Regions from separate parts of the Pseudomonas viridinivis genome, predicted to be linked through region 1. Evidence: predicted binding sites of a transcription regulator. Region 1 holds the regulator's gene; each other region holds the start of a gene.
What was found. Region 1 encodes FliA, which starts transcription of late flagellar genes. Its sites were predicted from a motif close to CTAAAGTTTNNNNNNNNNNNGCCGNTAA; they were not measured.

Region 1 (4,243 bases):
CCGCAGGCGCACTGGCTGATTCGGCGGCTTGAGCCTTGACGGCGTTCAGCGAGTCGAGCAGCAGTTCAAATTCGTTATCGGTGATTTCATCGGAAGCAGGAGCAGGCGCTTCCTCGACCGCTGCCGGGGCAGCAGCCACTTCATCTGCGGATGCAGGCTCGGCCAGACGCGCCAGTGCGGCCAGCAATTCCGGCGTGGCGGGTGTGACTTCGGTACGCTCGCGAACTTCGCTGAACATGCCGTTGACCGCATCCAGTGCTTCGAGCACCACGTCCATCAATTCAGAGTCGACGCGACGTTCACCCTTGCGCAGGATGTCGAAGACGTTCTCGGCGATGTGGCAGCACTCCACCAGCTCATGGAGCTGGAGGAAGCCGGCGCCGCCTTTTACAGTGTGAAAACCGCGAAAAATTGCATTAAGCAAGTCTGCATCATCAGGTCGGCTTTCCAGCTCGACCAGCTGTTCGGACAATTGCTCCAGAATTTCGCCGGCCTCTACCAGAAAATCCTGAAGGATTTCTTCATCGGCGCCGAAGCTCATTGGGGTGCTCCCTAAAATTAACCGTCAACAGACCTAGAAGCCAAGGCTCGATAGCAGATCGTCTACATCGTCCTGTCCGGACACAACGTCTTCCCGTTTATCGGCATGAATCTGCGGACCTTCACCCTGAGAGAGACCTTTTTGTGGATCTTTTTCTGCGAGGATGGATTCATCGTCATGTTCGATGCCTGCAAAGCGATCGACCTGACTGGCCATGAGCACCAACTTGAGCAGATTGCTTTCAACTTCAGTGACCAATTGCGTGACGCGCTTGATGACCTGACCGGTAAGGTCCTGGTAATCCTGGGCCAGCAGAATGTCATTGAGGTGGGCAGCAACCTCGTGGGTTTCCCGCTCGCTACGCGTCAAAAAGCCGTCGACGCGTTTAGCCAGCTCACGAAACTCTTCAGCGCCGATTTCCCGACGCATGAAACGTCCCCAATCCTGGCTCAACGCTTTGGCGTCGGTACTCAAGCCATTCATCAGGGGCGTGCTTTGCTCGACCAGATCCATGGTGCGGTTGGCCGCATTTTCGGTAAGCCTGACAACATACGACAAACGCTCGGTAGCATCCGTGATCTGGGACACTTCCTTGGCCTGAGGCATGTTCGGGTCAATCTGGAAATTGACGATTGCGCTGTGCAGCTCGCGGGTGAGTTTGCCGACTTCCTGATACAAGCCGCGATCACGAGTCTGGTTCAGCTCATGGATCAATTGCACGGCTTCGCCGAAACGGCCTTTTTCAAGGCACATCACCAGCTCATGCGCGTGTTTTTTCAGGGTTGACTCAAAGTCGCCCTGTGATGACTCTTTATGCTCCATAGCACCCTCGCGGCAAACATCAGCTATTGACGCGCTCGAAGATCTTTTCGATCTTTTCTTTCAGCACTTGGGCCGTAAATGGCTTCACGACATAACCGTTGACGCCCGCCTGGGCGGCTTCGATGATCTGGTCGCGCTTGGCTTCGGCCGTGACCATCAGCACCGGAAGGTGCTTGAGTCGTTCATCGGCGCGCACCTGACGCAACAGGTCGATGCCGGACATGCCAGGCATGTTCCAGTCAGTCACCAGAAAGTCGAAAGCACCGCTCTGCAACATTGGCAGCGCGGTGAGCCCGTCATCGGCTTCGGCCGTGTTGGTGAATCCTAAATCACGCAACAGGTTTTTGATGATCCGCCGCATCGTTGAGAAGTCATCAACGATGAGGATTTTCATGTTTTTGTCCAATTCGACCTCCAAGCAGTCTTTAACGCGTTCAGCACCTGAACGCGCTGTTCAATCAATACCGGCACAGCTCACATCGGCTGTACTAAAACGACGACGGGCTTGGTAAATCAACAGTCAAGAAACCGGGCAGCAGTTCGGCGTGCCGCCAGAAAGGTAAAACTCCTTCCAACAGCTTGCAGTAATGCCAATGACCGGTTCCCGCCTTGTCCATCTCCCCACACAACGCTTTGCACAGCCGGCTTACACGTACAGCGCAACCCTACGGATGCGCCACACCTGTCAACGCGCTCGCCACTCTCCCAAACGCCCTCGCAAACGAGCTGCGCACTGGCTGTGTAACTGGCTGACTCGCGACTCGCTGACCCCAAGGACCTCACCGATTTCCTTGAGATTCAGCTCCTCGTCATAGTACAGCGCCAACACCAGTCGCTCGCGCTCTGGCAAATTGGCAATCGCATCTGCTAACGCGGCCTGGAAACGTTCGTCTTCCAGATCCCGCGATGGCTCAAGCGAACCGCTTGCGCCGTCCTCGTGCAGCCCTTCATGTTCGCCGTCCTGCAAAAGGTCGTCGAAACTGAACAGCCGGCTGCCCAGGGTATCGTTCAAAATCCCGTAATAATCATCGAGACTCAATTGGAGTTCGGCCGCAACCTCGTGATCTTTAGCGTCACGACCTGTTTTAGCTTCAATTGAGCGAATTGCGTCACTGACCATGCGCGTATTGCGGTGAACCGAACGCGGTGCCCAGTCACCTTTACGCACTTCATCGAGCATCGCGCCGCGAATCCGGATACCCGCGTAGGTCTCGAAACTCGCGCCTTTGGTGCAGTCGTACTTGGTGGACACTTCAAGCAGTCCGATCATGCCGGCCTGGATCAGGTCCTCGACCTGCACACTGGCCGGCAAGCGCGCCAGCAAGTGATAGGCGATACGCTTGACCAGCGGCGCATAGCGCTCGATGAGCTCGTACTGCGAGTTCTTGGAGGTCTTGCTGTACATCTGGTAGCCGCTGGCTGTCATTGGACAGGCCCCGCAAATGTCTGGTGAACAAGTCGCTCCACGAAAAACTCAAGATGACCGCGCGGATTGGCCGGCAGCGGCCAGGTGTCGACTTTCTGCGCAATAGCCTTGAAGGCCAGGGAGCATTTGGAGCGCGGGAACGCTTCATAAACGGCACGCTGCTTCTGCACCGCCTTGCGCACGCACTCGTCGTAAGGCACCGCACCGACGTATTGCAGGGCAACATCGAGGAAGCGGTCGGTCACTTTGGTTAGCTTGGCAAACAGGTTGCGGCCTTCCTGCGGGCTCTGGGCCATGTTGGCCAGGACCCGGAAGCGATTCATGCCGTAGTCGCGATTGAGCAGCTTGATCAGCGCGTAGGCGTCAGTGATCGAGGTCGGCTCGTCGCACACCACCAGCAAGACTTCCTGGGCAGCGCGCACGAAGCTCACCACCGACTCGCCGATGCCGGCGGCCGTATCGATGACCAGTACGTCGAGGTTATCGCCAATATCGCTGAAGGCCTGAATCAGACCGGCATGCTGCGCCGGCGTCAGGTGCACCATGCTCTGCGTGCCGGAAGCGGCTGGCACGATGCGAATCCCGCCAGGGCCCTGAAGGAGTACGTCGCGCAATTCGCAACGCCCTTCAATCACATCGGCAAGGGTGCGCTTGGGCGTAAGCCCCAGCAACACGTCGACATTGGCCAGGCCAAGGTCGGCGTCCAGCAGCATGACGCGCCGGCCAAGCTCGGCCAAGGCCAGCGATAGGTTCACTGACACGTTAGTCTTACCGACGCCACCTTTGCCGCCGGTCACCGCGATCACCTGTACGGGATGCATGCTGCCCATGTTATTTCATTACCTTGTCTTGCGTAGACCGAAGCCACATTGGGGGCTGCACGTTCGCTGAGGAACAATGCGTGGCAGACCATCGATGCAGGTAAATTCCATTAGTTCGTTTCACCTAACCCACCCGCTTGCTGGGGTTGTGGTACAGGTCGGCAAACATATCCGCCATCGCTTCTTCGCTAGGCTCTTCCTGCATCTGCACATTGACCGCACGGGTAACCAATTGGTGCCGGCGCGGAAGGTGTAAATCATCAGGTATTCGCGGCCCGTCAGTCAGGTAGGCAACAGGTAGCTCATGACTGATCGCCAGGCTGAGTACTTCGCCCAGGCTGGCAGTTTCGTCCAGCTTGGTCAGGATGCACCCGGACAAGCCACAACGTTTGTAACTGTGGTAGGCAGCGGTCAGCACTTGCTTCTGACTGGTCGTTGCCAACACCAGATAATTACGCGCCTTGATGCCACGCCCGGCGAGGCTTTCGAGCTGCATGCGCAGGGCCGGATCGCTGGCTTGCAGGCCTGCGGTGTCAATCAACACCACGCGCTTGCGCAACAGCGGCTCCAGTGCCTGAGCCAGCGACTGGCCCGGATCGACATGCGTCACCGGCACGTTGAGGATGCGGCCCA
Region 2 (4,243 bases), 530 kb from region 1:
TCATCCATTTGCCGACGGTAATGGACGGATGGGGCGACTATGGCAAACGCTCATGCTCAGCCAGTGGCGACCGATGCTGGCTTATCTTCCTGTCGAGACGGTTATCCGCGAGCAGCAGGAAGCTTACTCCGCAGCGCTGGCTGCGGCGGATCAACTGGCTGAGGCCACGCCGTTTGTAGAGTTCATGTTGAGCGCACTACAGCAGGCACTCGCAGAAGCGGCTGCGTTGAGTATCCAGAGTGTTGAACCGACCGCACAAGCTACCGCACAAGTAGCCGCACAAGTGACCGAACAAGTCCGGCGGCTTCTTGAAGCTTTGCGCAACGGTCAGGCACTGGGTGCTGCCGAGCTGATTGAGCATCTAGGGCTCACGCATCGCCAGTCGTTTCGCAATAGTTACCTTAACCCGGCACTGGTTGCCGGGCTCATCCAGATGACCAAACCTGCTTCACCGCGCAGTCCCGCGCAGGCCTACTACTTGACCGACAAGGCGCGCCTCCTGTTATCCGGCAAGCCTCCCGCGGCCACGCTAAACCCACCAAACAACCGAGCGCAACCATGATCGATCATCTGGACCACCTGGTACTGACCGCCGTCGATGGCGAAGCCACCAAGGATTTCTACACTCGCGTGTTGGGAATGCAGCTGGAAACCTTCGGCGCCGGGCGTATGGCGTTTCGGTTTGGCAATCAGAAAATCAATCTGCACATCCGCGGGCATGAGTTCGAGCCCAAGGCTCATGTGCCAGTGCCGGGTGCGCTGGACCTGTGCTTTATCGCGTCTATCCCGCTGGAGCAGGTCATCAAGCATTTGAACGCGGCGCAGTGGCCGATTATCGAAGGCCCGATCCTGCGCACCGGCGCCACGGGGCCGATTCGCTCGGTGTATGTGCGTGATCCGGATTTGAACCTGATCGAGATTTCAGAACTGGTTTGAATTGGCCAGCGCCCGTCCACCGCGTTGGAGATGCTATGTTCGTGAGCAACCCCAGGCATAAAGTTTGGGGTGTACTCCGTCTGGCTTTTCATCAAGGCAAACATGACTCGCGCGAGCTTTCGGGCGAGGACTACCAGCGCTTGAGTGGGTTTGAACCCTCGGGCCAGGTAGCTTTGGTAATACGGTTTCCAGGTTTCAGACCGACTGGCCGCCATTGAGCTGTTGTGCAACAGACGCCGATACTCCGAGTCGCCGCGTTTGGAAAGGCGTCGCTATTAGAAAATTCACCTCGCGATAGAAGCTTTCTTCCCGCAGCGGCGGTGTTTCATCCGGCGGCATATCCCCGGAGATCACGAATTTGCTCAGTACAGATCGCGCCCTTGGCCAGCGGTGCGCCCGCGTGCGGGCATTTGCCTTGATAGGTACGCACTTGCTCACCGATGGGCACCAGAACAATGGTCTGTTCGCCGATCTTGATTTCGCTGCGGCGATCTTTGGCAAGATCAGCAAAGCGGGCGACGGTAGGCAGGGCCATGGCTTTCTCCTGGCAGGCTTTTGTTGGGAGTCAGGCGCCGGGTGCCAAGGTTCACTGCAACTAAAATCCACATCGTCAGCGGACCAGGCCCAGGCGCTCGTGCCAGTCGGCAATGGATTCTTCGGGGAAACCATCGAACAGCTTATCGCCCTCGTGGGCTTGCACTTGCACCCACGACGCCTTGGAATCGATCAGCAGATGCGTGTGTTCAGGCGGTGTCGGCAGCGGGGTATCGATAGCTGACGCAAATGGATGGATCAGCTCGGGCCATTCGGGGCTGAACAGCCACAAGCCGCTGCCGCACAGTTTGCAGAAATGCCGCTCGGCGCTGCTGGTATGCACATGATGATCATCACGCATCCTGGCGTGATAAATCGCGATGTGTTCGCGGCCTTTGACCTTCAGGCTTTTAGCGTCGCCGCTGAGGTTGATCGAATAGCCGCCCCCGCCCTGTGTCTTGCGACAGATCGAGCAGTAGCAGCGTTGATAAGGATACGGATGGGCGCTGTTCAGGCTGAACTCGACCTCACCGCAATGGCAGGAACCTTCAAGATGCATGACTAAATCTCCTCAAGACATGCCTGAGCGCTGATAAAAAACTCCAGGCACTTAGGTTCTAGACAAGCGGATATCGGATTGAGTGTCTTCGTTCGTCGGACAATTCTGGCCTGGATGAAAGAATTGTTACCCAGGAACGCTCAAGAAGCGCGCGGTCAAGTCGATAGCGTCTGAAGTTGTCGGACAATTCAAGCCTGCCAAGTCCTGTTTCCTGATAACCCTTCTGTTCAATAACAAGAGCTCATGGCCATGAACCTACGCAATTTGACCATCGCCCGCCGCGCTGGCCTTGGCTTCACCCTGATTTCCCTGTTGGTTGCTTTGCTGGGTTGGTTCGCGTTGGCGCAGATGTCGGCCATTCGCCAGAGCGAATTGGCGGTTGAAAGCAACTGGATGCCGAGCATGCGGGTGGTCAGCGATATTCGGGAAAACATGCTGCGTATCCGCACTATCTCGCTGCGTATGGCGCTGGACCCAGACCCAAAGAACATCGCTACCTACCGCGGTCAGCTGGATGTACGTAATCAGGACCTGAATAAAAAGCTCGATACGTTGAGCGCCTTTGTCGATACCCCGGAAGAAAAGGTTCTCAATGACCAGTTCCGCATAACGCTGGGCGACTATCAGAAAGGGCTCGAGCGTTCCTTCGTCCTGGCGGCTCAGAACGACCGCGACGCGCTGAATAAGCTGCTGCTGGTGGACATGAAGCCGATCGTCGACGGTTCCGGCAAGCAACTCAGTGATTTTGGCGAGTTCTACGCAAATCAGGTTGACGCCGAAGGCCAGGCTGCCGAGGCGCAATACAGTAAATCAAAGACCATCGTCCTGTTCTTCGTGGTCATTGCCGGGCTGGGCACCATCGTCCTGGCCTTGTGGTTGACGCGCAGTATCGTGCGCCCGCTGCACACCGCCGTGATCGCCGCTGAAAGTGTCGCCGCCGGCGACCTCACGCAAACCATTCACGTGGATGGCAATGACGAAGTCACACGTCTGTTGGCCGCTCTGGAAAAAATGCAGGGCAATCTGCGTTCGGCCATGCGTCATATCGGCAGCTCGGCGACCCAGCTAGCGTCGGCGGCGACTGAACTCAATTCGGTGACCGAAGACAGCTACCGTGGCCTGCACCAGCAGAACGCCGAAATCGATCAAGCGGCCACCGCCATCAATGAGATGACCTCGGCGGTGGAAGAAGTGGCGCGCAACGCCGTGTCGACTTCCGATGCTTCCAACCAATCCAACGTTTCGGCCCAGGCCGGGCAGGCTCGGGTGGTGGACACGGTGCAGTCGATCCAGACCCTTACCGATAACGTTCAGGCAACCTCGAAACTGGTGCAGAACCTCGCGGATCAGTCCCAGGATATCGGCAAGGTGCTGGACGTGATTCGCTCGATTGCCGAGCAGACCAACCTTCTGGCACTCAACGCCGCCATTGAAGCCGCACGGGCAGGGGAATCAGGACGCGGTTTCGCAGTAGTGGCCGATGAAGTCCGGGCCCTGGCGCACCGCACTCAGCAGTCGACGCTGGAAATCGACAAGATGGTCACGGCGATGCGCAGTGGTTCCGCTCAGGCGCTGGAATCGATGCAGACCAGCAGTCAGCGCGCGGGCGAAACTCTTTCTCTGGCGCAAGGCGCTGGGGTATCGCTGAGCGATATCACCGCGTCGATCAACCAGATTTCCGAGCGCAACCTGGTCATCGCCAGCGCTGCTGAAGAGCAGGCGCAAGTGGCGCGGGAAGTGGATCGCAATATCGTCAATATCCGTGATCTGTCCATGCAATCGACCCATGGCGCCAATCAGATCAGCGCGTCGAGTCATGAGCTGTCGCGTCTGGCCGTGGAGTTGAACGCGGTGGTGGCTCGCTTCAAGGTCTGAAGCAGCATTCATCTGTCGAGGTATAACGGCGAGCTGTCCACGTGCTGGACCGCTTGCCGCTGGCCGTCCGGGCCGGGCATGATTCGCCACGGCCGATCATCCCGGCCATCGGACTATCGACAGAGGCGAAACAGCTTCCATGGACAATAAAAATCACACCTTCAGCAGCTGGCTGCGCGCGCCGGCCCACCATGATTGGCTGGCTCGCGAAGGCAGCCGCCTGCTGAGTTTCGCCAAGGCTTCGCGCCTGCCCCAAGGGTTTGGCAATCTGGACGCACGCGGCGTACTGCCTGCCGACGCCCGTGCCGAAACCATGAATACCGCCCGCATGACCCACAG
Region 3 (4,243 bases), 710 kb from region 1:
GGCCAGCGCCGGGGCCTGCAATTGCGCGCCCTGGCTGGCGACGACCTCGATCAGTTCCAGCATGTGGTCGCCGGACTTGAGGAGCACCGCAATAAGTGCGGCATCCACGGTAATGCTGCCTTCGCGCAAACGGTCCAGAACGTCTTCGACGATGTGGGTGAAGCTGACAATCGCGTCTAGCCCGAACAGTCCCGCAGAACCCTTGATAGTGTGGGCAGCGCGAAATACAGCGCCGATGGCGTCATCGTCGTCGGGCTCGTTTTCCAGTTGCAGCAGCGACCCTTCCATCGCCTGCAACAGCTCGCGAGCTTCGAGGATGAAGGTTTGTTGTGCCTGATCAAGGTTAATGCTCACGCTCATTTCCTTTGACGTGTGTTGCAGGATGCAAACCGACAAATCGTTAGATAGCTTCGGCCAGGTTGCACAGTTCAAGCGTTTCCATGACTGCCTTGCTGCGGCCCGTCAGGGTCAGATCGGTACCGGCTCTGGAGGCTTCGCGGCTGGCGAGCATTAGTAGCTGCAGGCCTGCGCCATCGATTTCGGTAACCTGCGACAAATCGATTTCCATGCGCGGGGTTCCTCCCAGGCGTGGCAGCAGTTGTGCGGCAAGTTCTGCGGCGGTGTAGATCGTCAATTCACCGTCGATGTGCACGCGCGCCGTGTCATTGGATGTCTCGCACAGGAGTGGCATGGCAGCCTCCGTTGTCAGGGCAGGATCAGCTTGGAAACTGCCGCCAGCATCTGCGCGGGCTGGAACGGCTTGACCACCCAGGCTCTGGCACCGGCGGCCTGGCCTTCCAGCTTTTTCGATTCCTGGGATTCGGTGGTCAGCATGATGATCGGCGTGAACTTGTAGTTGGCCAGCTTCTTGACCTCCTTGACGAAGGTGATGCCATCCATGTTGGGCATGTTCACATCGCTGATGATCAGGTGCACTTTCTGGCCATTGAGCTTGCCCAGCGCATCCTTGCCGTCACTGGCTTCGATCACGTCATATCCCGCACTTTTCAAGGCAATGCCGACCACCTGCCGAACACTGCTGGAGTCATCGACAACCAATACACTTTTAGCCATGAGGCTCTCCTTAGAAGAAGGTAATTTCCTGTGAATTCTGCTGTGCGCCAGTGCCGCCACGGTGGGTATGACGCTGTTCGTCAGTGGCGTAGGTGGCCTCCATTCGTGCCAGCCAATCGCGAGCATTGAGGGAGGCGGTCTGTTCAGGCGATTGACTGACCTGCTGCAGATGCGCGTGCAGCGAATCTATGTTGTCGCGCACGTGAGTCAGGATCTGGCTGACCCGATCCTGAAATTGCAGACTGACCAATACGTCGGTGAGTTCGTCCCGAATGCCGAAGCTTTCCTGTTGCAGCATTTCGGCGGATTCGGCAAGGCGTTGGGTGACGGTCTTGAAGCGCTCCAGCACCTGCTGGATGCTGCTTTCGGAGGTCGCGACCGAGTTGCTGTCCTGGTCTGCGCCGCTCGAGGCCGCTTGCACCAGTTGGGTGATGGCATTGTTGATGATGTCGACTTTTGCGGACATCTGTTGCCCGGTTTCGCTGGACTTGCTCGACAGGCTGCGCACTGCGTCAGCGACCACGGCAAACCCGCGTCCGGCTTCTCCGGCACGAGCGGCTTCGATGGCCGCATTGAGCGCGAGCAGGTTGGTTTGCGCTGCGATTGCCGCGACGTCGGCAGCCATGGTTCTGAGCTCACCGGTGTAGGCGGTCAGATTGCGCACTTGAGTCAGGGTTTCATCGCGACTGGTTTGCGTCGCCTTCAGAGAATCGATGACTTGCACCAACTCGCCGTCACTCTGGGCCAGCGCGTGCTGTGCGCCACCGGCGCTATGTCCGGACAGTTCACCCGCAGCCTGCTGTGACGCCTGAACCGTGTCCTGCAACCGCGAAGAAATACTGGTGAAGCGGGTGGCCAGCGAGACGATTGCGGTTTCGGTCTGCTGACGTGAGCTTTCTACCTGCTTGGCCCAGATGGGCATTGCACCGAGAAAGACTTCGTTGAGTTGTGCCGCGGATTTCAGCGAAGGGTTTTCACTGGCCTGCTGCTCATGCAAGGCAACGGCAGTGGCGATAGCTTCATTGATTCGCACGCGTTGTGAGCGAGTGCTCCACCAGCTGGCAGCGAAACCAACAACCAGTATCGCAGCACCGAAGCCCAGGCTTTGACGGGTTGGGCCTTCAAGCGTTAGCGTGACGATTGCCGCAGCAACGGCGGGAAGCAACGGCAGCCAGAGGAAGGGCACATGGACTTTTTGGGATGAGCGAGCGGTTTGGCCGGGCATCATGGTTCAATCCTTGAACAGTCACACATTCGAAATAATGCGAACAATGAGTTATCTGCTCCGCCGATCCAGACTTGAGCCCCAGAGCCGGACCGGTCGTCAGATCGTCTGGAATAGTGGTCATCATCGGTCATTGGCATGCAGGCTCCTTATGACCTGTCAGGTCGAAGTCGGGACATTCAAGAACAAGATGATGGCACATAGCCATAAAAAAAGCTGTGCGATCAATTTGCGTGATCGAAGGTCCACATCCGGACGCACAGCAAGCGTGGATTTGCTTCAGTCAGCTATTGGCCCCGGTGCAACAGTGACCAAGCGATACTGCTCCGGGCCGAGGTGAGTCAGTCAGTTGTTGTCTTTCCAATCCGAGGAGAAACACCATGCAATACCGACAATTTGGTAACACTGGCCTCAGTGTTTCCCGGCTGTGTCTAGGTACCATGACGTTTGGGCTGCAAACCGATGCACAGGTCTCGCACCAGATCATCGACCGGGCCGCCGAGGCCGGGGTCAATTTCATCGACACCGCCGACGTGTATCCACTGGGCGCAAAACTTGACACTGTTGGCCGTACCGAAGAAATCGTCGGCAGTTGGCTCAAGGGCAAGCGCGACGATTACATTCTGGCCACCAAGGCGTGCGGAATAATGGGCGAGCAGGCCTGGCAGCGCGGGGCTTCACGCAAGCACTTGCTCAGCGCCATTGAAGCGTCGCTCAAGCGCCTGAACACCGACTATGTCGATCTTTACCAGCTGCATTCGGACGATCCAAGCACACCGCTCGAAGAAACCCTCGAAGCACTGGATATCATCGTCCGCCACGGCAAGGCGCGTTACATCGGCGTCTCGAACTTTCTCGCCTATCGGCTGGCGCGCATGCTGGGTCGCGCCGACTTCCTCAAGCTGACCCGCTTCGTGTCCGTCCAGCCGCGCTACAACCTGCTGTTCCGCCAGATCGAACGCGAGCTGTTGCCACTGGCTGGCGAAGAACGTCTGGCCGTGATTCCTTACAATCCCTTGGCTGGCGGCTTGCTCACCGGCAAGCACGCCCATGACAAGGCACCTTCCGAAGGTCGATTCACGGCAACAGTCGGCAAGGCTGGCGAGATGTATCAGCAGCGCTACTGGCACGAGCGGGAATTCCAGAGCATCGCAAAACTCAAGGAAGTCATTACCGACGCTGGCAAGCCGATGACCACGACCTCCGTGGCCTGGGTGCTGGCCAATCCGCTGGTGACTTCGGCGATCATTGGCGCCAGCCGTCCTGAGCAACTGGACGACACGCTGGCGGCGGCGGATTTCGTGCTGGAGGCGGAACTCAAGTCTCAGCTCGATGACATCACTCATGAATATCGCTGGGGTGATGCGGCGCGCTAACGGCCGCTGGATCGTGGCTCAGGTCACGCTCTTTCGGCAGACGCAGGCCTGCTCCACAGTTCCATCGCGAAATCCACAAAACAGCGCAATTTCGGCGATCGGTAGCGATCTTGCGCGTACATCAAATGCATCGGCCGACAGGGGAGCTGGTACTGCGGTAGCAGCGCAACCAGCCGGCCGCTCTGCAAGTCTTCTTCGATCAGCGCGTCGGGCATCATTGCGATCCCGGCACCGGCGCGTGCCGCCTTGTGCAGACCTGACGACGTATTCATGGTGATCGGTCCGCTCACAGGCACCAGCACTTCACCTTCCGGCCCGCTCAGGCGCCAGTGTTTTTCCACGGAACTCCAGTCGTCGCCTGCCGGATAAGCAAAGGCCAGGCAGTCGTGATGTTGCAGGTCCATGGGCTCGGTCGGCGTGCCGCGACGTTGCAGATAGTCCGGCGAAGCACAGATCGTCAACATGTAGTCCTCAAGCGGGCGGGCAATCAGGCTTGAATTCTCTGGCGTGCCAAGGCGGATGGCGGCATCGAAGCCATGGCCGATCAAGTCCATTCGCTCGTTGCTGA

Region 2: AABC73_RS11255 (methyl-accepting chemotaxis protein) is a predicted target of FliA. The motif match lies at 2,169-2,196, and genes of this name have one in related genera.
Region 3: AABC73_RS12050 (methyl-accepting chemotaxis protein) is a predicted target of FliA. The motif match lies at 2,351-2,378, and genes of this name have one in related genera.

The regions. Positions count from the first base shown of each region.
Region 1 is NZ_CP151076.1:1,887,299-1,891,541, reverse strand. Features, by position in the region: gene AABC73_RS08675 (chemotaxis protein CheA) at 1-541, opposite strand, end outside; gene AABC73_RS08670 (protein phosphatase CheZ) at 575-1,363, opposite strand; gene AABC73_RS08665 (chemotaxis response regulator CheY) at 1,383-1,757, opposite strand; gene fliA (RNA polymerase sigma factor FliA) at 2,049-2,789, opposite strand; gene fleN (flagellar synthesis regulator FleN) at 2,786-3,619, opposite strand; gene flhF (flagellar biosynthesis protein FlhF) at 3,735-4,243, opposite strand, start outside.
Region 2 is NZ_CP151076.1:2,422,116-2,426,358, forward strand. Features, by position in the region: gene AABC73_RS11230 (Fic family protein) at 1-562, shown strand, start outside; gene AABC73_RS11235 (VOC family protein) at 559-936, shown strand; partial or broken gene AABC73_RS11240 (IS110 family transposase) at 1,002-1,196, opposite strand; partial or broken gene AABC73_RS11245 (Rieske 2Fe-2S domain-containing protein) at 1,225-1,471, opposite strand; gene AABC73_RS11250 (GFA family protein) at 1,547-2,029, opposite strand; gene AABC73_RS11255 (methyl-accepting chemotaxis protein) at 2,279-3,904, shown strand; gene AABC73_RS11260 (AGE family epimerase/isomerase) at 4,044-4,243, shown strand, end outside.
Region 3 is NZ_CP151076.1:2,597,413-2,601,655, forward strand. Features, by position in the region: gene AABC73_RS12035 (chemotaxis protein CheA) at 1-354, opposite strand, end outside; gene AABC73_RS12040 (STAS domain-containing protein) at 401-691, opposite strand; gene AABC73_RS12045 (response regulator) at 706-1,074, opposite strand; gene AABC73_RS12050 (methyl-accepting chemotaxis protein) at 1,085-2,302, opposite strand; gene AABC73_RS12055 (aldo/keto reductase) at 2,680-3,675, shown strand; gene AABC73_RS12060 (LysR family transcriptional regulator) at 3,699-4,243, opposite strand, start outside.